Regions from separate parts of the Bradyrhizobium sp. USDA 4506 genome, predicted to be linked through region 2. Evidence: predicted binding sites of a transcription regulator. Region 2 holds the regulator's gene; each other region holds the start of a gene.
What was found. Region 2 encodes PhoB, which activates phosphate uptake and scavenging genes when phosphate is short. Its sites were predicted from a motif close to TGTCATNNANCTGTCAT; they were not measured.
Positions count from the first base shown of each region.

Region 1: the regulator PhoB is predicted to act here: its motif matches at 3,030-3,046, upstream of ACVIHF_RS18565 (OprO/OprP family phosphate-selective porin).
Region 3: the regulator PhoB is predicted to act here: its motif matches at 4,479-4,495, upstream of ACVIHF_RS12700 (DUF47 domain-containing protein).
Region 4: the regulator PhoB is predicted to act here: its motif matches at 2,054-2,070, upstream of ACVIHF_RS10925 (acetoacetate decarboxylase).

Region 1 covers NZ_JBSSBM010000002.1:3,457,230-3,464,399, forward strand. Annotated here, with positions in the region: gene ACVIHF_RS18555 (replication-associated recombination protein A) at 73-1,407, opposite strand; gene ACVIHF_RS18560 (DegQ family serine endoprotease) at 1,404-2,762, opposite strand; gene ACVIHF_RS18565 (OprO/OprP family phosphate-selective porin) at 3,108-4,706, shown strand; gene ACVIHF_RS18570 (winged helix-turn-helix transcriptional regulator) at 5,058-5,438, opposite strand; gene ACVIHF_RS18575 (zinc-binding alcohol dehydrogenase family protein) at 5,557-6,570, shown strand; gene ACVIHF_RS18580 (ecdysteroid 22-kinase family protein) at 6,759-7,170, shown strand, end outside.
Region 2 covers NZ_JBSSBM010000002.1:6,188,311-6,195,480, forward strand. Annotated here, with positions in the region: gene argF (ornithine carbamoyltransferase) at 1-693, opposite strand, end outside; gene ACVIHF_RS31395 (acetylornithine transaminase) at 693-1,901, opposite strand; gene ACVIHF_RS31400 (GcrA family cell cycle regulator) at 2,390-2,902, shown strand; gene phoB (phosphate regulon transcriptional regulator PhoB) at 3,143-3,853, opposite strand; gene phoU (phosphate signaling complex protein PhoU) at 3,999-4,715, opposite strand; gene pstB (phosphate ABC transporter ATP-binding protein PstB) at 4,822-5,640, opposite strand; gene pstA (phosphate ABC transporter permease PstA) at 5,637-6,482, opposite strand; gene pstC (phosphate ABC transporter permease subunit PstC) at 6,487-7,170, opposite strand, start outside.
Region 3 covers NZ_JBSSBM010000002.1:2,260,916-2,268,085, reverse strand. Annotated here, with positions in the region: gene ACVIHF_RS12720 (FAD-dependent oxidoreductase) at 1-563, shown strand, start outside; gene ACVIHF_RS12715 (peptide chain release factor 3) at 628-2,247, opposite strand; partial or broken gene sugE (quaternary ammonium compound efflux SMR transporter SugE) at 2,401-2,717, shown strand; gene ACVIHF_RS12705 (inorganic phosphate transporter) at 2,777-3,781, opposite strand; gene ACVIHF_RS12700 (DUF47 domain-containing protein) at 3,795-4,439, opposite strand; gene ACVIHF_RS12695 (branched-chain amino acid ABC transporter permease) at 4,585-5,553, opposite strand; gene ACVIHF_RS12690 (branched-chain amino acid ABC transporter permease) at 5,555-6,418, opposite strand; gene ACVIHF_RS12685 (ABC transporter substrate-binding protein) at 6,483-7,170, opposite strand, start outside.
Region 4 covers NZ_JBSSBM010000002.1:1,864,387-1,871,556, reverse strand. Annotated here, with positions in the region: gene ACVIHF_RS10930 (transporter) at 1-948, opposite strand, end outside; gene ACVIHF_RS10925 (acetoacetate decarboxylase) at 1,091-1,873, opposite strand; gene ACVIHF_RS10920 (patatin-like phospholipase family protein) at 2,113-3,276, shown strand; gene ACVIHF_RS10915 (acyl-CoA carboxylase subunit beta) at 3,382-4,941, opposite strand; gene ACVIHF_RS10910 (IclR family transcriptional regulator) at 4,871-5,845, opposite strand; gene ACVIHF_RS10905 (acetyl-CoA carboxylase biotin carboxyl carrier protein subunit) at 5,975-6,196, shown strand; gene ACVIHF_RS10900 (TAXI family TRAP transporter solute-binding subunit) at 6,350-7,170, shown strand, end outside.

The sequences.
Region 1 (7,170 bases), 2.7 Mb from region 2:
CTGACGCTTTCACGCCGCAGGTGGAAACGGGAACGTGCGTTATTCGCGGCCACGGCCCAATCTCGTCTTGCCCTAGCTCCCGCCCCGTTCCTTGCGCAGCCGCTGCCAGTAATCCAGCCGCTTGCGGATCTCGCGTTCGAAGCCGCGGTCGGGCGGATCGTAGAAGGTCTGGCGGCCCAGCGCTTCCGGGAAATAGTCCTGGCCGGAGAATGCGTCCGGCATGTCGTGATCATATTGATAGCCGGAGCCGTAGCCCTCCGACTTCATCAGCTTGGTCGGCGAATTCAAAATGTGCTTCGGCGGCAGCAGCGAGCCGCCCTGCTTTGCGGTCTGCATCGCAGCACCAAACGCGGTGTAGACCGCGTTCGATTTCGGCGCGGTGGCGAGATAGACCACGGCCTGCGCGATCGCGAGTTCACCCTCCGGCGAGCCGAGGAAATCGTAAGCATCCTTGGCGGCGTTGCACACCGCCAGTGCCTGCGGATCGGCAAGGCCGATATCTTCGACCGCCATGCGCACCACGCGCCGCGCCAGGAACAGCGGATCCTCGCCGGCATCGAACATGCGCGCGAGATAATACAGCGCCGCATCCGGATCGGAGCCGCGCACTGACTTGTGCAGCGCCGAGATCAGATTGTAATGGCCGTCGGCCGATTTGTCGTAGATCGGCGCCCGGCGTTGCAGGATGGCCTGCAACTGCTCGGCGTTGAACACCTCGCCCTTGCGGGCGGCGCGCCAGACCTCTTCGGCCAATGTCAGCGAGGCGCGGCCATCGCCATCGGCCATCCGCACCAGCACGGCGCGGGCTTCGGCATCGAGCGGCAGCGGCTTGCCCTCGATCTTCTCGGCATTGGCGAACAGTTTCTCGATCGCCGCCGTATCGAGCGAGTGAAACACCAGCACGCGGGCGCGCGACAGAAGCGCCGCGTTGAGCTCGAAGGACGGGTTCTCCGTGGTGGCGCCGACCAGCACCACCGTGCCGTCCTCCATCACGGGCAGGAAGGAATCCTGCTGCGCGCGATTGAAACGATGCACCTCGTCGACGAACAGCAGCGTGCCCTTGCCGGTCTCGCGGCGGGCACGCGCGGCATCGAACGCCTTCTTGAGATCGGCGACGCCGGAGAACACCGCGGAGATCTGCTCGAAATGCAGCTCGGTGGCGTCGGCCAGAAGCCGCGCCACCGTGGTCTTGCCGGTGCCGGGCGGTCCCCAGAACACCAGCGAGCCCAGCGTGCGCGTCTCCAGCATCCGCGTCAGCGCGCCGTCAGGGCCGAGGATGTGATCCTGGCCGACGACATCGGCCAGCGTGCGCGGACGCAGCCGGTCCGGCAGCGGGTGCGGCGCGTCCTGCTCCATCCCCGCCGCAGCAAAGAGGTTGCCGGCCTCTCGCGGTTGCTTGGGGCTCATCCGCCGAGCGTCACGTTGATCTGCTGGCCGCCGCGCACCAGCGTGATGCGCCAGACCCGCGTCCCCGTCTTCGATGCCTTCTCGAGGTCGCTGGTCCGCACGATCTTCTCGTTGTTGACCGCGAGGATGATGTCGCCCTTCTGGAAGCCGACATTGGCCGCGGTGCCGTCACCGGCGAGATCAGTCACCACCACGCCCTCGGCACCGGCGTCGAGATGCAGTTCGTCGGCCAGCGCCGGCGAGATGTTGGCGACCCTCGCGCCCTGGAACGGCGAGCGCGCGGTCAGCACGATCTCGTCGCGGTTGGTGTCGGGCGCGGTCTCCAGCGGTATGGTGAGCTTCACCGGCTTGCCGGCGCGCTGCACCTCGATCTCCGCGTTGCCGCCGAGCGGACGGGTCGCGAAGCGGTAGTCGAACGCGTTGGGATCGTCGATCGGCGTGCCGTCGATCCCGACGATCAGGTCGGAGAGCTTCAGGCCCGCCTTCGCCGCCGGGCTGTTCGGCGCGACGTTGGCGACCAGCGCGCCAGACGGCAGCTTCAGCCCGAGCGTCTCGGCAATCTCCGGCGTCACCGCCTGCAGCCGCGCGCCGAGCCATGGCCGCTTCACATTCTTGCCGCCGCTCTTGGCGGAGGCCACCACGACGCGCACCATGTTGGCGGGGATCGCAAAGCCGATGCCCTGCGAGCCGCCGGAGCGCGAGAAGATCGCAGTGTTGATGCCGGCGAGCCGGCCCGTCATGTCGACCAGCGCGCCGCCGGAATTGCCGGGATTGATCGCGGCGTCGGTCTGAATGAAGAATTGATAATCCGTGATCCCGACTTGAGTGCGCGCCAGGGCCGAGATGATGCCGTGCGTCACGGTCTGGCCGACGCCGAACGGATTGCCGATCGCGAGCACGACGTCACCGACCTGCAGTTGGTCGGAATTGGCGAAGTCGAGGGTCGCGAACTTCTCCTTGTTGGTGTCCTTCAGGCGCAGCACCGCGAGGTCGGTACGGCTGTCCTTCAGCACGATCTCGGCCTCGTATTCGCGCTTGTCGGCGAGCGAGACCTTCACCTGATCGGCGCCCTCGATCACGTGATTGTTTGTGACTACGAGGCCGGAGCCGTCGACCATCACGCCGGAGCCGAGCGAGCGCTGCATCTGCTCGGGCTGCTGTCCCGGCACGCCGAAGAAGCGGCGAAAAATCGGGTCATCCAGAAATGGATTGCGGTTTTGCACGGTCTTGGCGGCGTAAACATTGACCACCGCCGGCTGCACCCGCTGCACGATCGGCGCATAGGACAATTGCAGCTCGGCCTGCGAGGACGGCACGCGGCGGTCCTGGGCCGCGGCTGCGGAAAGATTCCCCATGAAGGCCAACGTGCACAGAGCGGATACGGCAGCAAAGCGGACAGGTCGGAGCATTCTCACCTCTCGTGGAAACGCCGGAATATAGGCGTGTTCGCCGGGCAATTGAAGGGCGCCCGGCCGGATAACTGGCCCCCCGCCGTACCGGTGCACAACCCGCAGCGGCCGCGTTGAAGCGCGCCGCCAAGCTTCTATGATGGCTGTCATCTCACTGCGCCGCTCCGCTTGTTGCCTGCGGACCACAAGCGGAACTGCGATGCCCGGAAGCACTGTCGTGCGTCAGTCACGATACGCTCCTAGGACCGTTCAGTGAGTGAGTGGGGAATTCAAACACAACAGGGGTGCACAATGGGTGCAACAAAAGTCAGTGCAATCGCCATAGGCCTGGCAGGGGCGCTTGCCGCCTCGCCGGCCTATTCGCAATCGGCCGGAGGCGGCAGCGATGCGGAGATCGCGCTGCTGAAGCAGCAGCTGAAGATGCTCGAGCAGAAGCTCGACAAACTGCAGAAGCAGACCAACGCCAATACCGCAAGCGCAGCCAGCGCAAACGCCAATGCGAAGGCGGCGGATGCCAAGGCCGCGCGGGTGGCGACCGCCAACGCCGCGATCCCGGTGAAGGGCCCGGTCGCGCCGTCCGGCGTCGTGGTGACGATGCCGAACAACCGGCCGACGATCTGCACCGCGGACGAACAGAACTGCGTTGCGATCACGAGTCGCGTGCACTGGGATGTCGGCGGCTATGACTATCGTCCGAACACCGCAGGCACCTCGCCGCAAAAGCTCGACAGCGGCGAGAACGTCCGCCGCGCACGCATCGGCATCGTCGGCAAATTCTTCGGCGACTGGAATTACTCGCTGATCTACGATTTCGGCGGCTCGTCCGACGGCTTCGGCGGCGCGGCTCCGGGATCACTGCCCGGCGGCGGCACCTCGGGCATCGAGAATGCGTATCTGAGCTACACCGGCTTCAAGCCGTTCGGCGGCAAGATGGCGATCGAAGGCGGCATCATGGACGTGCCGTGGACGCTCGACGAAGCGACCAGCTCCAACGACATCCTGTTCATGGAGCGCGCCTCGGTCGGCATCATCGCCCAGAACATCGCCGCCGGTGACTTCCGTTCGGCCGCCGGCACCCGCTGGTGGAACGACCAGTTCTGGATCGGCGGCTATGTCACCGGACCGACGTCGGGCGCCATCCACTCCGCGTCCTCCGCCTCGCCGGCCGGCACGTCCGAGCAGTATGGCGGCGTCATCCGCGTCGCCGGCAATCCGATCAGCGGCAAGAACTATTCGGTGCACATCGGCGCCGATGCGGAATGGCTGGTGCAGCCGCCGCGCAACCAGCTCACGCAGGCGCAGACGCTCACGCTCAGCGACCGGCCCGAGCTGCGCATCGATCCGACAACACTGATCTCGACCGGTGCGATCGCCAACGTCTCCGGCGCGCAGGTGTACGGCGTCGAGGCGGCAGCGACCTATGGCCCGTTCATCGCGCAGGGCGAATATTACTGGTTCAATGTCGATCGCTCCGCGAACACCGGACTGCCGCCGTTCGGCGCGCCGAGCCTGAAGTTCGACGGCGGTTACGCGCAGGTCGGCTACGTGCTGACCGGCGAGAATCACGCCTACAATCCGGCGACGGCCTCCTATAGCGGGATCAAGCCGCACGATCCATTCTCGCTCGCCGGCGGCGGCTGGGGCGCCTGGGAAATCGCCGGCCGCGTCAGCACGATGGACCTCAACGATCAGATCGCGCAGGCGGTCGGCATCGCGGGCGGACGGCAGACCGTCTACACCGCCGCGCTGAACTGGTACGTCAACAACAACGTCCGCTTCATGCTGAACTACCTGCACGGCGATATCGCCAAGCAGGCCTCGGCGACCTCGGCTGCGGACGTCGGCTCGAAGTTCGACGCGGTCGCGCTGCGTACGCAGGTTGCGTTCTGAGCTGATCGGAGCTGAGACCAACTCATAGACGGCCGGGGCATCGCTCCGGCCGTTTTCATCGAGCGTTTGGTTCACGCGTTTCTAGCTGAATGAGATCGGTCGAATATTGACAGGACGGCGCCGCGCTCCCTCTCCCCGTTCTTACGGGGAGAGGGTTGGGGTGAGGGGCCCTCTCCGCGTATTCGGCAGCAGCTGCGCTTGCTGAGGCTCCCCCTCACCCGGAACGCATCTGACGATGCGTCATAGCCGAAGCACCGCTTCGGCGTTCTTGAGAACGGCCGCCGTAGGCGGCCTATGCCTCTCCCCGCACGCGGGGCGAGGTGAAGCGGAGCGCGTCGCGCGAACATGCTTTCAGGCCGCGCGCTTCGACTTCTTCACAACAACCTCCGGCGCCGGCGCGCAGGACAGCCGCTCCTGATGGCCCTCGCCCCAGGCTTTCAGAATATCGATCACCGGGCGCAGGCTCTCGCCGAGTTCGGAAAGCGTGTACTCGACCCGTGGCGGCACCTCGGCATAGACCTTGCGGATCACGAGGCCGTCGTCCTCGAGCGCGCGCAGCTGCTTGGTCAGCATGCGCTGGGTGATGCCGGGCATCCGCCGCCGCAACTCGCCGAAGCGCTGGGTGCCGGCCTGCAAGTGGTACAGGATCACGCCCTTCCACTTGCCGTCGATCAGGTCGAGCGCCGCCTCGACCGCGCAGCCCGGCCGGCGCGCGAAATTCTTCCGTTTCATCCAGTATTTTCCCAATAGTATACAAACAGGGACTAGTTCCCTGTTTTTACAGTACTTGCCAAATGGAAGCCAGCGCGACAGTTAATCGGCAGGCAATCGCCCACCACGGAGACCAGGCATGAAGGCCGTCGGATACCAAAAATCGCTGCCGATCGAGGCGGCGGATTCGCTCGTCGATTTCGAGATCGCCAAGCCCGAGCCGAAGGGGCGCGACATCCGCGTCGCGGTAAAGGCCATCTCGGCCAATCCGGTCGACTACAAGGTGCGCAAGCGCGCGGCGCCGACCGACGGCGGATACAAGATCCTCGGCTTCGATGCGGCCGGCGTGGTCGACGCGGTCGGGCCCGACGTCTCGCTCTTCAAGCCCGGCGACGAGGTGTTTTACGCGGGCTCGATCCTGCGCCAGGGCACCAATTCGGAATTTCATCTGGTCGATGAACGCATCGTCGGCAACAAGCCGGCGTCGCTGTCATTCGCGCAGGCCGCCGCCCTGCCCCTGACCTCGATCACCGCGTGGGAGCTGCTGTTCGACCGGCTCGGCGCGGTGCCGGGCAAGAGCCTCGATCCGCGCACGCTTCTGATCATCGGCGGCGCCGGCGGTGTCGGCTCGATCCTGATCCAGCTTGCGCGCCGCCTGACCGGACTGACCGTGGTTGCGACAGCAACGCGGCCGGAGTCGCAAAAGTGGTGCCGCGATCTCGGCGCCCATGCGGTGATCGACCACTCGCAGCCGATGAAGGAGCAGATCGAGAGCTTGAGGCTGCCGCCGGTCGGCCTCGTCGCCAGCCTCACCTTCACCGACCAGCACTACAAGTCGATCGCCGACTTCATCGCGCCGCAGGGCAAGTTCGGCCTGATCGACGATCCGCCGGAATTCAACGTCGCCGCGTTCAAGGGCAAGGCGGTCTCGGTGCACTGGGAATCGATGTTCACGCGCTCCTCGTTCCAGACACCCGACATGATCGCGCAGCATCATCTGCTCAACGATGTCGCCGACCTGATCGACAAGGGCGTGCTGCGCACCACGCTCGACCAGACCTTCGGTACCATCAACGCCGCCAACCTCAAGCGCGCCCACGCTCTGCTGGAAAGCGGCAAGTCACGCGGCAAGATCGTGCTCGAGGGCTGGTAAGGCTCCTAACGTCCGCTTCCTCATGCCCAGGCAACATCCCGGGCATGATATCCCCACAGGCCGGCGGGTGGCTTTTGCCAAAGCCGCCAGCGCCTGTATGATTTGCGCAACGATCACCCCGTCCTCAATCCGGCCGCGCAGGACGCGGCCGGAGCGGTGGTGACGCCCACGGGGATGGGAGGAAACCGATGAGTTTGCTCACGGCCGATCCGTCGCGGATCGATCCGGAGTGGATGACGCGGGCGCTGCGCGAAGCCGGTGTGATCGACCAGGTCAGGGTCGTCGATCTCGCCTGCAAGCCGGTCGGCAATGGCCTCGTCGGCGACAGCTATCGATTTCGTGTGACCTATGACGGTGACGAGCCGAACGCTCCTTTGAGCGTCGTCGGCAAATTCCCGGCCGCAGATCCCGACAGCCGCCGCTCCGGTTCCGCGCACACGCTTTACGTCCGCGAGGTCGCATTCTATCGCGAGCTGGCCGCCACCGTCGCCATTCACACCCCCCGGCCGATTCTTGCCGAGATTGATCCGGCGACCGACGACTTCACCCTGATCCTGGAGGACCTCGCGCCCGCACGTCCGGGCGATCAGCTCGCCGGAT
Region 2 (7,170 bases):
GCCCATCGACACCCAGGTGTCGGTGACGACGCAGTCGGCGCCGCGCACGGCGGCTTCCGGATCGGTGCCGAGCATGATCGGCGCGCCGGTCGCCTTGATCCAGTCGCGCATCGGCTTCTTCGGCGAGAGCTCCGGCGGGGTCGCGACATTGAGCTGGAACTTGAACCGCTCTGCGGCATGCGCCCAGGAGGCCAGCACGTTGTTGTCGTCGCCGGTCCAGGCCACGGTCTTGCCCTCGATCGAGCCGCGGTTTTCCTCATAGGTCATGAGGTCGGCCATCACCTGGCAGGGATGCGAACGCCGGGTCAGGCCGTTGATGACGGGAACGGTAGCGTGCGCCGCGAGCTCGAGCAGCGCGTCATGGTTGAGGATGCGGATCATGATCGCATCGACATAGCGCGACAGCACGCGCGCGGTGTCGGCGATGGTCTCGCCGCGGCCGAGCTGCATCTCGGCGCCGGTCAGCATGATGGATTCACCGCCGAGCTGGCGCATGCCGACGTCGAACGACACCCTTGTGCGGGTCGACGGGCGCTCGAAGATCATCGCCAGCGTCTTGCCTTCGAGCGGCTTCCTGCCCTTCTCATGCGCCTTCAGCTTCGCCTTCATGGCGGCTCCGGCGGACAGCATGTTGCGCAGCTCGCCGAGCGGCAGCTCGTTGATATCGAGGAAGTGACGGACCGGCTTGCTCATTATCCAGCCGCCTTCTTCGGCTGCGCCGCCGACAGCACAGAGCAGGCGCGCTCGAGCGCGGTGATCGACTGGTCGATCTCGGGCTCGGTCACGATCAGCGGCGCCAGGAACCGCACCACATTGTCGCCGGCGCCGACGGTGAGCAGCTTCTCGCTGCGCAGCGCGGCGATCAGGTCGCCCGACGGCACCACGGCCTTGACGCCGATCAACAGCCCCTCGCCGCGCACCTCCGACAGCACGCCGGGATAGCGGTCGACGACGGAAGCGAGCTTCTGCTTGAGCAGCAGCGACATCTTCTGCACATGCTCGAAGAAGCCGGGTTTCAGCATGACGTCGAGCACGGCATTGGCGGCGGCGACCGCGAGCGGATTGCCGCCGAAGGTCGAGCCGTGCGAGCCGGGCGCCATGCCGGCCGCAGCCTGCGCGGTCGCCAGCACCGCGCCGATCGGAAAACCGCCGCCGAGCGCCTTGGCCAGCGACATCACGTCCGGCGTGACGCCGGTGCGCTTGTAGGCGAACAGCTCGCCGGTGCGGCCCATGCCGGTCTGCACCTCGTCGAAGGCGAGCAGCAGGCCGTGCTCGTCACACAGCGCGCGCAGTGCCTTGAAGAACGCCTGCGGCGCCGAGCGCACGCCGCCCTCGCCCTGCACCGGCTCGATCAGGATGCCGGCGGTGTGCGGGCCGATCGCCTTCTTCACCGCCTCGATGTCGCCATGCGGCACCTGGTCGAAGCCGTCCATCGGCGGGCCGAAGCCTTCGAGATATTTCGCCGAGCCTGTCGCCGCCAGCGTGCCCAGCGTGCGGCCGTGGAAGGCGCCCTCGAAGGTGATGATGCGGTAGCGCTCGCCATGGCCCTTGGAGAAGTGATAGTGGCGGACCAGCTTGATCACGCCCTCCATCGCTTCGGCGCCGGAATTGCAGAAGAACACGAAGTCGGCAAAGCTCTGCTCGCACAGCCGTGCGGCAAGCACCTCGCCGTCCGGGCTCTTGAACAGGTTCGACATGTGCCAGAGCTTGGTCGCCTGTTCCTGCAGCGCCTTGACCAGATGCGGATGCGCGTGCCCGAGCGCGTTGACCGCGACGCCCGAGGTGAAATCGAGATAGCGGTCGCCGTTGGTTGCGATCAGCCAGGCGCCCTCGCCGCGCTCGAAGCCGAGATCGACCCTGGCGAAGACGGGGAGCAGATGCGACGTGGCAGCGTTGGTCATGGCGATCACTGACGGTTTTTAAGCCGACAATTGCCGCTGCGCCTTGACGCCAGCGCAGCAACGGCCAGCTTCGGAAAACAAAACGGCCGCCTTTGCGGGCGGCACGTGGCGGGCATTCTATGCTGCGGTCGGTAAGTGTCAATCGCCACGAAGTGGCCTTCCTGCAATGCGAAACGAGCGCAATCCGGAGCATTCCGGTGCGGTGGAAAAGCCTCATCGTGATGCTTAACTGTGTGGGAACATGTGGACGCACGGCCGCGGACTCTTGCGCCAGAGTCACGCCATATTGTAGCGTTTGGCCTGTCGGGTACGACATCTCGTGCGGCGGTACTGGACCCTCTAAGTAGCCTTTGTGTCTCGCGTAAACGTTCGGGCGCAACACCGTGCCCGGCGAGGGCTAAGGGATTCTGGCCGCAGGGATATTTGTCCAGATTGGCTCGCAGCGCCGCTCCAATGATTGGCCGGCGCTACGCGAAGGGAAGAATGCGATGACTGTATTGACCTGGTCCGACGATCGCGTCGAGCAGCTGAAGAAACTCTGGGAGTCCGGCCTGTCGGCCAGCCAGATCGCGGCGGAACTTGGCAATGTGACGCGAAACGCCGTGATCGGCAAAGTGCATCGGCTCGGCCTCTCCGGCCGCGCCAAGGCACCCTCCACGGCCGCGCCGCGGCAGCGCAAGGCTCGCCCGGCCCAGCACATGATGCGGGTGGCGCGTCCGGTCTCGCGCGGCAACACCGCGCTGGCGCACGCCTTCGAGGTCGAGATGGAGCCCGATCCGATCTCCTACGACAATGTGGTGCCGATGAGCCAGCGGCTCTCGCTGCTGGAGCTCAACGAGGCCACCTGTCATTGGCCGGTCGGCGATCCCTCGAGCCCGGAATTCTTCTTCTGCGGCGGCAAGGCGCTCGCCGGCCTGCCCTATTGCGCGCATCACTCGCGCGTCGCCTACCAGCCCGCCGCCGATCGCCGCCGGCCGTCGGCGAAACCGCAGATCAAGTGAGCACTCGGGAAAACGACGGAAGACCTCAAAAACAAATCCCCGCGAAAGCGGGGATTTTTTGTGTGATGCGTAGCCCATTACACCACCGGCGTCGTCCCGGCGAAAGCCGGGACCCATAACCACTAATGCGTGTTGTTAGAAAGCCGTCTGGCCGCGTGCCGATTGCACTGGCCGCGGCGTATGGGTCCCGGCTTTCGCCGGGACGACGCCGTGTTGCGGTTTATGAATGCCGCATGGCCGTTACGGCTGTGGCTCGGCCTTGGCAAAGCGGTCGTCGAGCGCGTAGCCGGCGCCGCGCACGGTGCGGATCGGATCCTGCTCGCGGCCCGGATTGAGCAGCTTGCGCAAGCGGCCGATATGCACGTCGACGGTGCGCTCATCGATGTAGATGTCGCGGCCCCAGACGCTGTCGAGCAGTTGCTCGCGGCTGAACACGCGGCCGGGATGCTCGAGGAAGAATTCGAGCAGGCGATACTCGGTCGGCCCGAGATCGATCGGACGGCCCGAGCGCGCCACGCGGCGCTTCTCGCGGTCGAGCTCGATGTCGCCATAGGTCAGCACGGTCGCAAGCCGCTCCGGGCTGGCGCGGCGCAACAGGCCCTTCACCCGCGCCAGCAGCTCCGGCACCGAGAACGGCTTGACGATGTAATCGTCCGCGCCGGTGGCAAGCCCGCGCACGCGCTCGCTTTCCTCGCCGCGCGCGGTCAGCATGATGATCGGAAGCTGCTTGGTCTCGGGCCGCGCCCGCAGGCGGCGGCACAGTTCGATGCCGGACAGGCCCGGCAGCATCCAGTCCAGCACCACGAGGTCGGGAACGCGCTCCTTCAGCCGTGTATCCGCATCGTCGCCGCGCCCCACCGTCTCGACATCGTAGCCTTCCGCATCGAGATTGTAGCGCAACAGCGTCGTCAGCGCTTCCTCGTCTTCGACTACCAGAATGCGTGCGCTCATCGGTCTAAGTTCTTTCTCTGTGGTGATCCGTTGCCCAGACGCAAACCGAAACGCTTACTTCCTTGAGCATAGTCCCCGCGGAAACGATTTGTCGCGAGGATCATCCAGTTTCGCTCTTGCCGGTTCCGTGCTTGCCGATCATGCCTCAGTTGCCCGGCACCGTGGTGGCAAAAGTGGTCATGTCCCCCTTCGGGCGCTTGTCGGTGATCTGCTGGCCCTCGATCATGTAGAACACGGTCTCGGCGATATTGGTGGCGTGATCGCCGATCCGCTCGATGTTCTTGGCGCAGAACATCAGATGGATGCAGAACGAGATGTTGCGCGGATCTTCCATCATGTAGGTGAGCAGTTCGCGGAACAGCGAGGTGCAGATCGCATCGACCTCCTCGTCGCCCTTCCAGACGTTCATCGCCGCCGGCAGGTCGTGCGCGGCATAGGCGTCGAGCACCGACTTGACCTGCGACAGCACGAGGTCGGTCATGTGCTCGAGGCCGCGGATCAGCTTCAGCGGCTGGAAATCGCTCTCCAGCGCCGCGACGCGCTTGCCCATGTTCTTGGCGAGGTCGCCGATCCGCTCGAGATCGGTAGCGACGCGCATCGCGCTGACGATCTCACGCAGGTCGATCGCCATCGGCTGGCGGCGCGCGATCGTCAGCACCGCGCGCTCTTCGATGTTGCGCTGCAGATTGTCGATCTCGATGTCGGCGGCGACCACGCGCTTGCCGAGCGCGACGTCGCGACGGATCAGCGCGTCGACCGACTCGGTAATCATTCGTTCGACCAGGCCGCCCATCTCGGCGACCAGGCGGGTCAACTCCTGCAGGTCGCTGTCGAATGCCTTGGCGGTATGTTCAGAAGCCATCGCTTGTCTCCCTCAACCATGATCCCGGGGATCATGGCTTCGTGTCCTGAATTTTAGCATGACCTGATCGGAAAACCGGTTTCCACTTTTCCGGATCATGCGCCGGTCAACCGAACCGGCCGGTGATGTAGTCCTGGGTGCGCCGATCGCTCGGTGAGGTGAAGATCTTGTTGGTGTCGTCGAACTCGATCAGCTCGCCGAGATACATGAAGGCGGTCTTGTCGGAGACGCGCGCCGCCTGCTGCATGTTGTGGGTGACGATCGCGATCGTGTAGTCCTCGGAGAGCTCCTGGATCAGTTCCTCGACCTTGGCGGTCGAGATCGGGTCGAGCGCCGAGCACGGCTCGTCGAACAGGATCACCTCGGGGCGCACCGCCACGGTGCGCGCGATGCACAGGCGCTGCTGCTGGCCGCCGGAGAGCGACAGGCCGGAGGCGTTCAGCTTGTCCTTGACCTCGTTCCACAGCGCGCCGCCGCGCAGCGCCTTCTCGACCCGGTCGTCCATCTCGGACTTCGAGATCTTCTCGTAGAGGCGGATGCCGAAGGCGATGTTCTCGTAGATCGTCATCGGGAACGGCGTCGGCTTCTGGAACACCATGCCGACCCGCGCGCGCAGCAAGTTGAGGTCGAGCTTGGGGTCGAGAATGTTGGTCTGGTCCAGCATCAGCTGGCCGACCGCGCGCTGGCCCGGATACAGGTCGTACATCCGGTTGAAGATGCGCAGCAGGGTCGACTTGCCGCAGCCGGACGGGCCGATGAACGCCGTGACGCGGTTGGTGCCGAGCGTCAGGTTGATGTTCTTCAGCGCGTGGTGCTCGCCGTAATAGAAGTTGAGGTTGCGCACCGTGACTTTCGGCGGCGCTTCCGGCAGCGGAACCTGGGGAATGTGGCCTGCGGCAGTCGTGGAGACGGAAAGCTCGGTCATTTTGCGGCCCTTTCGGCACCAAGGATACGCGCGCCGATATTCAACGCGAGCACGGTGAATGTGATGAGCAGCGCGCCGCTCCACGCCAGCTCTTTCCAGTAGGCGTAGGGGCTCTGCACGAAGTTGTTGATGGTCACTGGCAGGTTGGCCATCGTCTTGGTCAGATCCAGGCTGAAGAACTGGTTCGACAGCGCGGTGAACAGCAGCGGCGCGGTCTCGCCGGCGACGCGGGCGGTCGCCAGCAGCACACCGGTGATCAGACCCGATCGCGCGGCACGATAAGCGATCCGCTTGATCACCAGCGAACGCGGCAGGCCGAGCGCGGAGGCGGCCTCGCGCAGCGGATTGGGCACCAAGAGCAGCATGTCCTCGGTGGTACGCAGCACGACCGGGATCACGATCACCGCGAGCGCAAGACTGCCTGCGATCGCTGAGAAGCCGCGCATCGGCACCACCACCGCACCATAGATGAACAGGCCGATGATGATCGAGGGCGCGCTGAGCAGGATGTCGTTGATGAAGCGGATCACCGAGGTCAGCTTGTCGTGCTTGCCGTATTCGGCGAGGTAGGTGCCGGCGAACAGGCCAAGCGGCGCGCCGATGCCGACGCCGATCACGGTCATGATGACCGAGCCGACGATGGCGTTGAGCAGGCCGCCTTCGGTCGAGCCGGGCGGCGGCGTGTTCTGGGTGAACAGCTGCACGCTGAGGCCGGCAAGGCCGTTATAGAGCAGCGTGATCAGGATCAGCGCCAGCCAGGTGACGCCGAACAGCGCCGCACCGACACAGAGTGCGCGGATGACGATGTCGCTGCGGCGGCGGGATTTGTAGATCGGGTTCATGGCGTTACTTCCCCGCCTTCTTTTCAAGCCGCATCAGCATCAGCCGCGCGCCGGCGAGCACGAAGAAGGTCAGCACGAACAGCAGCAGGCCGAGCAGGATCAGGCCGGACTGGTGCAGGCCGTCGCTCTCGGCGAATTCGCTGGCGATCGCCGCCGAGATCGTGGTGCCCGGCGCGAAGATCGACGACGAGATCCGGAACGAGTTGCCGATGATGAAGGTCACCGCCATGGTCTCGCCGAGGGCGCGGCCGAGCGCCAGCATGATGCCGCCGATCACGCCGACGCGGGTGTAGGGGATCACGACGCTGCGAACGACTTCCCAGGTGGTGCAGCCCATGCCGTAGGCGGCCTCTTTCAGCACCGGCGGCACGGTCTTGAACACGTCGACCGAGATCGCGGTGATGAAGGGCAGCACCATGATCGCAAGGATCAGCGCAGCGTTGAACAGGCTGAGATAGGACGGCGGGCCGGCGAACACCGCGCCCAGCACCGGGACGCCCTCGAAGATCCGGATCATGAAGGGCTGGAACGTGTTGGCCAGGAACGGGCCGAGCACGAAGAAGCCCCACATGCCGTAGATGATCGAGGGGATGCCGGCGAGCAGCTCGATCGCGATGCCGATCGGGCGGCGCAGCACTTGCGGGCAGAGCTCGGTGAGGAACACGGCGATGCCGATGCCGACCGGAAT
Region 3 (7,170 bases), 3.9 Mb from region 2:
CGGTTGGCGGCGGCGCGATGTTCGCGCTGGCGCCGGGAAAGGGCATCGCCGCGCATCGTGAGCCGAACGGCGTGCTGCACACCTATGTGGCGCTGACCAAGCCTGAGGAATGGTTTGCCAACCTCGACTTCTCCAACCCTACGAGCGCCCTCGCCCGCGTCGCCGAGGAATTCGATGGCTGGGCCCGGGCGCTGACCGCGCTGATCACCGACGGCGAGACGGCGCCGGTGCTGCGCCTCATCCATGCGCTTCCGGTCGCGCATCAATGGGACCGCGTGCCCGGCGTCACGCTGCTCGGCGATGCAGCGCATCTGATGGTTCCATCGGGCGAAGGCGCCAATCTCGCAATGCACGATGGCGCCGAACTAGCAGCGGCGATCGTCGCCAACCCCGGCAATGTCGAGGCCGCGCTCGCCGCCTATGAAGAGGAACTGTTTCCCCGCAGCGCGTCCGAAGCCGCTGATGCGGCGGAACTCCTCGAGTTGTGCTACGGCGCTAACGCGCCGCAGAGCTTGATCGACTTTTTGGGCAGTCACCTCCCCGCCGAGAACCGTAGCGAATGACGGAGAAGCCGCGGCGTACCGGGCCCCCCCGCCTTCCCGGGGGACGACACAGGAGCAAGCGCCACTACGCCTTCTTCTTCACGTCCTTGACGTTGGAGAAGGTGATGCCCTCCGCGCGCTCCCGGGTGTAGCCGAGATAGAACTCGTTCTTGGCCATGAACACGGGATCGCCGTCGACGTCGTCGGCGATGCCGGAATTGTTGGCGGAGATGAAGGCGTCAAGCTGCTTGCGGTCGTCGGACGATATCCAGCGCGCCAGCGAGAATTCAGAGATCTCGAACTCGACCGGCAGCGAATATTCCGCATCGAGCCGCGCCTTCAGCACGTCGAGCTGCAGCGGGCCGACCACGCCGACCAGCGCGGGCGCGCCGTCGCGCGGGCGGAACACCTGCACGACGCCCTCCTCCGACATCTGCTGCAAGGCTTCCTTCAGCTTCTTCGCCTTCATCGCATCGGTCAGCCGAACGCGGCGGACGATTTCCGGCGCGAAGCTCGGCACGCCGACGAAGGTCAGATCCTCGCCCTCGGTCAGGGTGTCGCCGATCCTGAGCGTGCCGTGGTTCGGAATGCCGACGACGTCGCCGGCAAAGGCCTCGTCGGCGACCGAGCGGTCCTGCGCGAAAAAGAACTGCGGGCTCGACAGGCTCATGTTCTTGCCGGTGCGCACCAGCTTGGCCTTCATGCCGCGGCTGAGCTTGCCCGAGCACAGCCGGGCGAAGGCGATGCGGTCGCGGTGGTTCGGATCCATGTTGGCCTGGATCTTGAACACGAACGCGCTCATGCGCGGCTCCGATGCCTCGACCTTGCGCAAATCCGAGTCCTGCGCGCGCGGCGCTGGCGCGAACTTGCCGAGGCCTTCCAGCAAATCGCCGACGCCGAAATTGCGCAGCGCGCTGCCGAAATAGACCGGCGTCAGGTGGCCCTCGCGGAACGCCGCGAGCTCGAACGGCTTGCAGGCTTCCGACGCCAGCGCGAGCTCGTCCTTGACCTCGGCGACGTCGAGATTGGGGTTGCGCTTGCCGAGATCGGCGATATCGATCTGCTCCGTGGCGCCGGTCTTGGCGCCGCCGCCCTCGAGCAGCCGCACGCCGCCATTGACGACGTCATAGGTGCCGAGGAAGTCGCGGCCGCGGCCGACCGGCCAGGTCATCGGCGTGGTGTCGAGCGCCAGCGTCTTCTCGATCTCGTCCAGAAGCTCGAACGTGTCGCGGCTCTCGCGGTCCATCTTGTTAATGAAGGTGATGATCGGGATGTCACGCAGCCGGCACACCTCGAACAGCTTTCGCGTGCGCGCCTCGATGCCTTTCGCGGCGTCGATCACCATCACGGCGGAGTCGACCGCGGTCAGCGTGCGATAGGTATCTTCCGAAAAGTCCTCGTGGCCCGGCGTGTCCAAGAGATTGAACACGAGGTCGTTGAACTCGAAGGTCATCACCGAGGTGACGACCGAGATGCCGCGCTCGCGCTCGATCTTCATCCAGTCCGAGCGCGTGTTGCGCCGCTCGCCCTTGGCCTTGACCTGGCCCGCAAGGTTGATGGCGCCGCCGAACAGCAGCAGCTTTTCCGTCAGCGTGGTCTTGCCGGCGTCCGGGTGCGAGATGATCGCAAAGGTGCGCCGTCGCGCCACTTCCTCAGAAAGCGGCGAGCGGGACGGCGATTCGGCTGAAACTGAAATGTCGGACATGGCGGGGCATTTGGCAGGGAAAACGGGCGCAATCAAGGGCGTTTTGTCGCAATGCGGAACGCCCGCACCATCCCCATATAGGCACCGGAAGGACGACCTTCTCCTCACCATACCGTTCGCGGGGACGACCCTGCCTTATCTGGAGGGTTCGTGATGGCTTGGACCATTCTGTTCACCGCTGGCCTGCTCGAGATCGGCTGGGCGATCGGGCTGAAATATACCGAAGGTTTCTCGCGGCTGGTGCCGTCGGTGCTGACGCTGGCGGCGATGGCCGGCAGCGTCATCCTGCTCGGCCTCGCGCTCAAGACGCTGCCGATTGGAACCGCCTATGCGGTCTGGACCGGGAGATCGGCGCGGTCGGCACCGCGGCGCTCGGCATCATCCTGCTCGGCGAACCCGCGACCGCGATGCGGCTTGCCAGCATCGGACTGATCGTTGCCGGCATCGTCGGGCTGAAGCTGGTTGGCTGATTGCTCCTTTTTGAGACGCGTTTTCTTAACGCGAACCGGCTTCCACTTCGCTCAAAACGCTACTTCAGAATCTGCACCGCCCAATAGCTCGCGGCTGCGACCGCGGCCGACGCCGGGATCGTGATCACCCAGGCGTAGACGATCGAGCTCGCCACATTCCAGCGCACGGCGGAGAGCCGCCGTGCGGCGCCGACGCCGACGATGGCGCCGGTGATGGTGTGCGTGGTCGATACGGGAACCCCGAGATAGGTCGCCATGAACAGCGTCACGGCGCCGCCGGTTTCGGCGCAGAAACCCTGCATCGGCGTCAGCTTGGTGATCCGCAGCCCCATGGTGCGGACGATCCGCCAGCCCCCCATCAGGGTACCCAGCGCCATCGCGCCCTGGCAGGCCAGCACCACCCAGAACGGAATTTCGAAGGTGTCGCCGAGATGGCCCTGCGAATAGAGCAGCACGGCGATGATGCCCATGGTCTTTTGCGCGTCGTTGCCGCCATGGCCGAGCGAATAGAGCGACGCCGAGGCGAATTGCAGGATGCGGAATGCGCGATCGACCGCGAACGGCGTCGAGCGCACCGAGAGCCAGGACACGATCGCGACCAGCACCAGCGCCAGCAGGAAGCCGACCAGCGGCGACAGCACGATCGCGAGCAAGGTCTTGGAGAGCCCGCTCCACACCGCCGCCGAAATCCCCGCCTTCGCCATGCCGGCGCCGACCAGGCCGCCGATCAGCGCGTGCGAGCTCGACGACGGAATGCCCAGCGCCCAGGTGATCACGTTCCAGACGATCGCGCCGACCAATGCTGCGAAGATCACGGTCGCATCCACCACCGACGGCTCGATGATCCCGGTGCCGATCGTGTTGGCAACGTGCAGGCCGAACACCAGGAACGCGACGAAGTTGAAGAACGCCGCCCAGAACACCGCATACTGCGGCCGCAGCACGCGGGTCGAGACGATGGTCGCGATCGAGTTCGCGGCATCGTGCAGGCCGTTCAGGAAATCGAACAGCAGCGCGACCGCGATCAGGATGGTCAGAATTGGAAGACCCAGCGTGGCGTCCACGTGATGCCCCGCTCTACACTTGCTCGATCACGATCGAGTTGATCTCGTTGGCGACGTCGTCGAAACGGTCGGCCACTTTCTCGAGATGGTCGTAGATCTCCGCGCCGACGATGTAGTCCATCGTGTTGGCGTCGCGGTGCTTCAGGAACAGCTCCTTGAGCCCGATATCCTGGAGATCGTCGACCCGGCCCTCGAGCTTGGTCAGTTCCTCGGTGATCTGGGTCAGCATCGAGACGTTGTGGCCGATCGACTGCAACAGGGGCAGCGCGCGGCCGACCAGATTGGCGCATTCGACGATCAGGCCGCCCATCTCGCGCATCGGCGGCTCGAACTCGCGCACCTCGAACAGCATGACCGCCTTTGCGGTCGCCTGCATCTGGTCGACCGCGTCGTCCATCGAGGTGATCAGGTTCTTGATATCGCCACGATCGAACGGGGTGATGAAGGTGCGGCGAACCGCGGTCAGGACCTCGCGGGTGACGCTATCGGCGTCGTTCTCGAACTGATTGACGCGCTGGCAAAAGACCGGAGTCTCCTCCCCGCCCTTCAGCATGTCCTGCAACGCCAATGCGCATTGCACGGAGGTCCGGGCGTGTCGGGCGAACAGGTCGAAAAACCGCTCTTCCTTGGGCAGGAAGGCGCGAAACCAGCGCAGCATGTCTCAGTTCCATCATTCCGGGACAGCCCTTTTAGCGACTGTCACAGAACTGTCATAGAGCATCTGGCGGGGAAAGCATCGGGATCGACCGCCCGAGCGGGCGGTCGTCCACCGCTATGTCGGCCGAAAGTCGCCGGGACCTGCCCTACAGCGACCGCCGCAACAAATGGGCCAGCTCACCGACCAGGCCACGCCGGAACAGCAGCACGCAGGCCACGAAGATCACGCCCTGGATCACCGTCACCCACTGGCCGAAACCCGCGAGATATTGCTGCATGGCGATGATCACGAAGGCGCCGACCACCGGGCCGAAGATGGTGCCGAGACCGCCGACCAGCGTCATCAGCACGATTTCACCGGACATCGACCAGTGCACGTCGGTGAGCGAGGCATTCTGCGCCACGAACACCTTCAGCGAGCCGGCAAAGCCCGCCAGCGTGCCCGACAGGATGAAGGCGAGCAGCTTGTACTGGTCGGTCTTGTAGCCAAGCGAAATCGCCCGCGGCTCGTTTTCGCGGATCGACTTCAGCACCTCGCCGAACGGCGAGTTGATGGTGCGGTAGATCAGCAGGAACCCGGCGAGGAAGCCGACCAGCACCACATAGTAAAGCACCAGCGGCTTCGAGAGATCGAAGATGCCGAGCAGGTGGCCTTGCGGAATGCCCTGGATGCCGTCTTCACCATGGGTGAACGGCGCCTGCAAATAGAGGAAGTAAAGCAGCTGCGACAGCGCCAGCGTGATCATCGAGAAATAGATGCCCTGCCGCTTGATCGAGATGTAGCCGGTGACCAGGCCGAGCAAGGCCGCGGCCGCGGTGCCGACCAGGATGCCGAGCTCCGGCGTCAGCCCCCACACCTTCAGCGCGTGGGCCGAGACGTAGCCGGCGGTGCCGAGGAACATCGCGTGGCCGAACGACAGCAGGCCGCCATAGCCGATCAGGAGGTTGAAGGCGCAGGCGAGCAGCGCGAAGCACAGCGCCTGCATGACGAAGAACGGATAGATCCCCGTCCACGGCACGATCGCCAGCAGCAGCGCCATCGCGGCGAATACGATCATCTCGTCGCGCATCGCGCGCGGCGTGATCGGAAGTGTATCGTCGGTCAATGCTGACATATCAAGCCGCCCGTCCCGTCAGTCCCGTTGGCTTCACCAGCAACACCACCACCATCAGGACAAACACCACGGTGTTGGAGGCCTCGGGATAAAAATACTTGGTCAGTCCCTCGATCACGCCGAGCGCGAATCCGGTGATGATCGAGCCCATGATCGAGCCCATGCCGCCGATCACGACCACCGCGAACACCACAATGATGAGATCGGCGCCCATCAGCGGACGGACCTGGTTGATCGGCGCCGACAGCACGCCGGCAAGCGCGGCAAGACCGACGCCGAGCCCGTAGGTCAGCGTGATCATGCGCGGCACGTTGATGCCGAACGCGCGCACCAGCGTCGGGTTCTCGGTCGCGGCGCGCAGGTAGGCGCCGAGCTGCGTCTTCTCGATCAGGAACCAGGTCGCAAGGCACACCACGAGCGAGAAGATGACGACCCAGCCACGATAGATCGGCAGGAACATGAAGCCGAGATTGACGCCGCCCTTGAGCTGATCGGGGATCGAGTAAGGCAGGCCCGAGGAGCCGAAATAGTTCTGGAACACGCCCTGCACGATCAGCGCGATGCCGAAGGTCAGCAGCAATCCGTAGAGATGATCGAGGCCGGTCAGCCATTGCAGCATGGTCCGCTCGAGGATCATGCCGAAGATGCCGACCACGACGGGTGCGATGATCAGCGCCCACCAGTAATTGATGCCGCCCAGGTTGAGCAGGAAATACGCCACGAAGGCGCCCATCATGTAGAGCGCGCCATGCGCGAAATTGATGATGTTGAGCATGCCGAAGATGACGGCGAGCCCCAGACTGAGCAGCGCGTAGAACGAGCCGTTGATCAGTCCCACCAGAAGCTGTGCGTAGAGAGCCTGCATCGAATGAGCTTTCGCTAGATAGATGAAGCCCGCCGGCCACGCGCATGGCCGGCGGGCATGATCGTCACTTCTTCAGAAGCGCGCAGGTGCTCTTGTCGAGCGGCGTGAAGGCCTGGTTGCCCGGCACGGTGCCGACCAGCTTGTAGAAGTCCCACGGTCCCTTGGACTCCGAGGGCTTCTTCACTTCGAACAGGTAGGCGTCGTGGGTGACGCGGCCGTTGGCCTCGACCTCGCCCTTGCCGAACAACGGATCGTCGGTCGGGATCGTCTTCATCTTCGCGACCACCTTGGCGCCGTCATGCGGATTGCCGCCGAGCGCTTCCAGCGCCTTGAAGTAATGCATGAGGCCCGCATAGACGCCGGCCTGCACCATGGTCGGCGGCGCGCTGTTCTTCATCCGCTCCGAGAAGCGCTTGGAGAAGGCGCGGGTCTTGTCGTTGAGGTCCCAGTAGAACGTCTCGGTGAAGTTGAGGCCCTGCGCGGTCTCGAGCCCGATCGCCTTGACGTCGGTGAGGAACAGCAGCAGCGCCGCGAGCTTCTGGCCGCCCTTGACGATGCCGAACTCGGCCGCCTGCTTGATCGAGTTGGTGGTGTCGCCGCCGGCATTGGCGAGACCGATGATCTTGGCCTTGGAGGCCTGCGCCTGCAGCAGGAAGGAGGAGAAGTCGGCGGTGTTGAGCGGATGCTTGACGCCGCCGACCACCTTGCCGCCATTGGCGGTGACGACGGACGTGGTGTCGCGCTCGAGCGCG
Region 4 (7,170 bases), 4.3 Mb from region 2:
GACCAGGAACCCGCTGTCGACGTCGGTCAACGGCAATCCCTTGGTGTTCATGCCGAAGATGCCGGTGACGAGCGTCGGCGGCAGCAGCATCATGGTGACGACGGACAACGCGTGGAGGTGCTTGTTGCTCTCCTCCTCGAGCTTGAAGCGCAGCTCCTCCTCGAGCAGGCGGCTGCGCTCGTGCAGTTCCACGATGTCGTGGTCGAGGCCGTCGAGCCGCTGCGCGAGCTTGCCGGCCTGCAGCCGCAGCGCCGGACTGAGATTGTCGGTGTTCTTCTGCTCGAGCCGGTGAAACAGCACGCGCAGGCCGGCGAGCTGGCGATGCAGGCGCACGCAGGTGCGGCGCATCCGGCTCAGATTCTTGCGCAGCTCCGATCCGGTATCCTCGGCGAGCACCCGCTCCTCGATCGCATCGATATCGGTGCCGATTTTGTCGGCCATGCGGTCCATGGTGTCGGCGATCTCGTCGACGATCTTCTCCAGCAGCGCCGCGACGCTGCCGACGCGATGGCCGCCCTCGAGCACGCGGCGTGTCGCATCGGCGGAGCACAGCGCCTGATGGCGGCCGCTGACCAGGAGGCGTTCGGTCATCGCAAAGCGGAGAAAGCCGGTCTCCCGGGTCGCGGCGTCGATATCCCGCACCAGATCGGAAAACACGCCGTAGACGCAATTGTCGACGACGTGGATCTGCTGGAAATTGTCATTCGACAGCAGCAGGTCCCGCGCCAGCTGCGGGATGTGCATGTTGGCGAGCCATGCCCGGGTGCGAACGTCGGTCAGGTTGAAGTGCAGCCACAGCCTTCCGTCATGGCTCGGTTCGATCGGCGCATCGATCGGAAGCGCCTCGGCACGGCCGTCGTGATGCAGGCGGAACGCCCAGACCAGACCGGGGACCGCCTCGCGGGTCAGCAGCGACCCGACCGGAGCGGGAGGTGGATCAGCCAGCATGGCCCGCCCCCAAGGCAATCGATAACGCAACCGCGCGAAATGACATGTTCAAGACCTCGCCCACGCGCAACGCTGAGCAAGCGCGTCCCTTCGACGCAACATAGGAGGACGCGCCTGTTACAGTTTTATGTCAGCGACCGCCCTACTCCGCGGCCAGGCCGGTCGGCGCCGCCTCCGCAGCCTCCTTGTTGTAGTCATGCACGACGCGGCCGAACGGCAGCGTCAGATCGGCGAGGAAGTGGTGCGCGCCGACGACACGCTTGACCGGGAAATCGGCGACCGGTGCATTGACATGCGGCACCAGGTGAAGCCGGCCGGGTCCGATCCAGGAGCCCTTGACGACGATGTCGGTCAAGTTGATCGCGACCAGCTGGCAGACCTCGAGATGGCCGTCGACGCCGGGGATCATCTTCAGATTAACTTGCGTCTTCGACAGCGTCGCGCGGGTGACGTCGCCATTGCCCGCCATGCTCTCGTGCTTGTAGCCCATCGTGCCCATCGCAACGAGCTGGCCGGCATATTCCAGCGTGCCGGTCAGCGTGTCCTTGACGATCTCGAGCTTGGGATGAGCGTACTTCTTCGGAAAGCCCCAGATCTCGCGGCCGGCCGCGATCGGCGGATCATCGTCGAGATACATCTGGCAGACGAAGTTGACCTCTTCGCCATGCAGGCGCGCGGGGATCACGAGGCCGGACTCGGTGTAGCTGCCGAAGCCGAAGCTGTCGGGCATCTTGATCCATTCGTAATGCACGATCGCCTGCTCGATCGACTCCAGCGGCTCGGGCAGGCCGGCGCGGATCAACTCCGGATCGGTCTCATAGGTGATGACGAGGAATTCGCGATCGATGAAGCGATACGGACCGGCGGGATAGCTCGGGCCGGCGGCCGGCATCGACGGAAGCTTGAGCAGATCTTCCCTGCGCATCGCAATAACCCCTGTTTGAAAAGTTTACGCGGAAGCTAACGGCCGAGATTGACAGCGATGTGAGGAATTTCCGTCAGGCGCATGACCGCGGTTACGCGTCGTGACCCGCGTCGCGCTACTGGGGCCAATGCTAACCATGCAGGCAGCCATGCCGGATGCGCCTTGCGCGGCCGCCGCAATTGTCATCACGGCGTCATCGGCGCGCTGAATTCTCGCCGCGAATTTCTGGAGTGTCTGATATGGACGCGCGAACCCCGCATTTCGACGACATCGAACACGCGACGCCGGGCCGGCGTCCAGAAGGCTGCGATCGTGTGGCCCTGGTCCTGCAGGGCGGCGGCGCGCTCGGCGCCTATCAGGCCGGCGTCTATCAGGCGCTGCATGAATCCAACATCGAGCCGGACTGGGTCTGCGGCGTCTCGATCGGCGCGATCAACTCGGCGATCATCGCCGGCAATCCGCCCGAAAAGCGGCTGGAGCGGCTGCACACATTCTGGGATCGCATCACCAGCCGCAAGATCTGGCACTACACTCCGGACGGCGACGTCTTCCGCAAGGCGCGCAATTTCACCAGCTCATGGCTGACGACCACGCTCGGACAACCCGGCTTCTTCACCCCGCACCAGGCCAATCCGTGGTTCAGCCCGGCCGGCGCGCGCACCGCCACCAGCTACTACGACACCACGCCGCTGCGCGAGTCCTTGCTCGAGCTGGTTGATTTCGACCGCATCAATTCCAAGAAGATACGCTTCGCGGTCGGCGCAGTGAACGTGCTCTCCGGCAACTTCATCTATTTCGACAATGCCCATGACGAGATCATTCCCGAGCACATCATGGCGAGCGGCGCGCTGCCGCCGGCGCTGCCGATGGTGAAGGTCGGCACCGATCATTTCTGGGACGGCGGCATCGTGTCCAACACGCCGCTGCAGCATCTGCTCGACCAGGAAGACAACATGAATTCGCTGGTGTTCCAGGTCGACCTGTTCTCGGCGCGCGGCGCGCTGCCGCGGGACATCCAGGACGTGATGGCCCGGCACAAGGACATCATGTATTCGTCGCGCACCCGCTACAACACCGACGTCTATCGCAAGACCTACAATCTGCGCACCGCCCTGCACAATGCGCTGGGAAAAATCCCCGACGATCAGCTGTCGGACGAGGAGCGCCAGCTCAAGAAGGCAAACGCCCGGTTGCCGGGCATCACGCTATTGCAGCTGATCTATCAGCAGAAGGCCTATGAGGGCGACGCCAAGGATCACGAATTCTCCGGCACCTCGATGCGCGAGCACTGGGTGAGCGGGCACGAGGACACCAAGCGCTCGCTGAAGCGGCGCGAATGGATCAAGATGCCCGAGAACGGCATGGGCATCGTGATCCACGACGTGCATCGCGAAGCGGAGTAAATACGTGTCGTCGTTGCGAGGAGCGCAGCGACGAAGCAATCCATACCTCAGCACATGGTTATATGGATTGCTTCGCTGCGCTCGCAATGACGATTGAGGCGCCGCTTACGGCCGCGTCGACATGTTGCTCGGCGGACCAGCCTTGCGGATCGGTTCGGCGAGGCGCGCGAACTCGCAGAGCAGCGAGCGCGTCTTGCGCGGATCGATCACCTCCTCGACCCAGAACTTCTCGGCCGAGCGGAACGGCGAGCGCAGCTTGTTGAGGCGATCCTCGATCTCGCGCAGCTTGGCGGCGGGATCGGCGGCCGCATCGATCTCGGCGCGATAGGCCGCCTCGATACCGCCTTCGAGCGGCAGCGAGCCCCAATAGGCCGACGGCCACGCATAGCGCATCGAGAAGCGGTTGGCCGGCTGATGCACCACGCCGGCGACGCCGAAGGCGTTGCGGATGATGATGGTGCACCACGGCACCGTGCTCTGGTTGACCGCCGCCATCGCCCGCACGCCGTGGCGGATGGTCGCCGTCTTCTCCGCCTCGAGCCCGATCATGAAGCCCGGGCAGTCCATCAGATAGACCACCGGCAGATGGAAGGTCTCGGCGAAGTCGACCCAGCGCACCACCTTCTGGCAGGCGTCAGCGGTCCACGAGCCGCCATAGTGGAACGGATCGCTGGCGAGCAGCAGCACCGCCCTGCCCTCGATCCGCGCCAATCCGGTGATGATCGGGCGGCCGAAATTGGTGCCGACCTCGAAGAACGAGCCCTTGTCGACGACGGCATCGATGATCGGCCGCATCTTGTAGACCTGCCGGCGGTTGCGCGGCACGGCCTTGAGCAGCGATTGCTCGGCACGCTCCGGATCGTCGGTGCAGGGAATGGTCGGCGGCAGATCGTAGACCGACGACGGCAGATAGGACAGGAAGCGCCGCGCGTAGTCGAACGCCTCCTCTTCGGTCTCGACGGCCTGATCGATCGCGCCGGCGCGGGTCTGGATGTCGGCGCCGCCGAGCTCCTGCTTGGTCAGATCCTGCCCCAGGCGCTTCACCACCGGCGGGCCGGCGACGAACATCGCGGAGCTCTTGGTCATCACCGAGTAATGCGTGGCGGCAAGCCGTGCGGCACCGAGGCCCGCGACCGAGCCGAGCCCGAGACCGACCACCGGCACGCGCGCCAAATTGGCGGTCGTGTACCAGTACCAGCGCGTGCCGCCGACGCCGCCGGGCAGATTGGCGGCGCCCCTGGTCTCGATCGTCTTCACCGAGCCGCCGCCGCCGGAGCCCTCGATCACGCGAACGATCGGCAGGCGGAAGTCGTGCGCCATCTCCTCCGCCATCAACGGCTTGGCGGAAATCGATGCATCCGCCGAGCCGCCGCGCACGGTGAAGTCGTCGCCGACCACAACGACGGTGCGGCCGTCGACCCTGGCGCGGCCGAACACGCAGTTCGCCGGCGTCAGGTGCTTGAGTTCGTTGCTCTCGTCATATTCGGCGATGCCGGAGATGGCACCGACCTCATGGAAGCTGCTCTGGTCGACGAGCTTGTCGATGCGCTCACGAACCGTGAGCCGGCCCTGGTCGCGTTGCCGCTTGACCTTGTCAACGCCTCCCATCTCCCGCGCGAACGCTTCGCGGCGGGCGAGGTCGTCGAGTTCCGGCTTCCAGTTCATTCACTGCTCCCGTCTTGATGATTTTGTTGTTGTTATGGGCGGTCACCGGAAGCGTCTTGCGCTCGATCCGATTGCTGAAGATGTCGCCGTCGGCGCCTTCGAGCAGGCTGCCGAGCGCGGCGGCGAGCTCGACCATTTGCGGCGCGACCTCGCGATGCAGCCGCGCCTCGTCATACATCGCCGAGAGCAGGCCGATCGTGGTGACCACATAGGTCTGATACTGCGGCGACCACAGCGGCACCGCGACGCCGTTGATATGCGGGCTCCACAGGCCGCAGGCGACGACGTAGCCGTGCTCCTGCAAATGCCGGCGGTTGGCCTCGATGCGCGGCGTCAGCATCTTGGCGCTGTCGGGCAGCTCGCCCTCCATCTCCGCGATCAGCGCGTCGCCGACCGCGGGATCGAGCGCGGCCGTGTAGGCGTGGCCGGCCGCGGTGGTCGCCATCGAAATCCGGCTGCCGGTGGCCTCATGCAGGCCGAGCGCGTTCGCCGCGCGGGCGAACTCCAGATAGACCAGGTGAAAGCGGTCGGGGATGACGAAGCCCACCGTGCCGGGCAACTGATCGGCGACATCCTGCAGGCGCAGCCGGATCAGATTGCGCAGCTGCAGCCCCTTCATCATCGTGGTGCTCATCGCGACCGCGCTCGGGCCGATGCGATATTTCTGGTCGCGCGGCAGATAGACCAGCTGTCCCATCCGCGTCAGCGTGTGCGTCAGCCGCGACACCGTCGAACGCGGCAGACCGCAGCGGTTCGAGATCTCGAGATTGCCGAGCCGGGCCTCGTGTCCCTCGAAGCACCGCAACACATCGAAGGCGCGCGACACCACCTGGATGACATCGCCATCGCCTGTCTCGCTGGCGAGCATTCCCTGCCTGCTAAGCCGTTCCGAGCGCCTTCCCATCTGTTTGGCTCCATTCCGTCCTGCGGAATAAAATTCCACTTGCAGAAGAAGCTACCTCAGGCAATCTGCCGCCACAACAAAAAGCCGTTCGCCGGATGAAATTTCCGCAAGACGGTATCGGAGAGTGGAATGCCAGAGATCAAGGTTGTGACCGAAGTTGCCGGACGCGTTTGCGCGCTTCCTGTCGAGACCGGCAGCAGCATCGGCAATGGCGACGAGATTGCGTTCGTCGAAGCGATGAAGATGGAAATACCGGTCACGTCGACGGCAGCAGGCAAAATCAAGTCGATTCTGGTCAAGATCGACGATGTCATCGCCGAAGGCCAGGCGGTCGCGATCGTCGAGACCTGAGATCCCGTCCTTCCAGTCCGGCCGCGACAATCTGTCCGGTGATGCAGCGGCCGAAATCGCCGGCTTGCGCCGGAGGTAGCGTTGCCATCGCCGGATCACGATGCAATCATTCCGCCCGGAAAAGTTTCGCACAGCGAAACAAAGGGAGGAATTATGATCCATCGGCTGATGGCGCTCGCGCCTGCCGCTCTTGCCGGCATTTCGATCTTCGCTGCCCTGCCCGCCTCGGCCGAGGACGTCAAGCTGCCGCCGACCATGGCGGTGACCGCCTACGATACCGGCACCGCCGGCTTCAACATCGCGGTCGGCGTCGGCAAGATGATGAAGGACAAATACGGCACCGACGTCCGCGTGCTGCCGGCCGGCAACGACGTCGCGCGGCTCGCGCCGCTGCGCGCCAAGCGCGCGGTCTCCTCGGCGATGGGATCGGGGACCTATTTCGCGCAGGAAGGCGTGTTCGAGTTCGGCGCCAAGGAGTGGGGCCCGCAGCCGCTGCAGCTCATGCTGTCGTCGGTGGACTGCAATTGCGGCGCGCTCGGCGTGGCAGCCGATGCCGGCGTCAAGGAAATGAAGGACCTTCGCGGCAAGCGCGTCGGCTTCGTGGTCGGCTCGCCGGCGCTGAACCAGAACTCGCTCGCGATGCTCGCGTTCGGCGGCCTCACCCAGAAGGACGTCAAGATCGTCGAGTTCGCAAGCTACGGCGCGATGTGGAAAGGCCTGATCAACAACGACACCGATGCCGCGTTCGGCACCACGATCACCGGCCCGGCCAAGGAAGCCGAGACCTCGCCGCGCGGCCTGATGTGGCCACCGCTACCCGCCGACGACAAGGAAGGCTGGGCACGGGTGAAAAAGGTCGGCTCGTTCTTCTTCCCGCAAACCGCAACCTGCGGCGCCGGCATCTCGCCGGACAAGCCGATCCAGCTCGGCAATTACCCTTACCCGATCTTCGTCGCCTATGCCGCGCAGCCGGT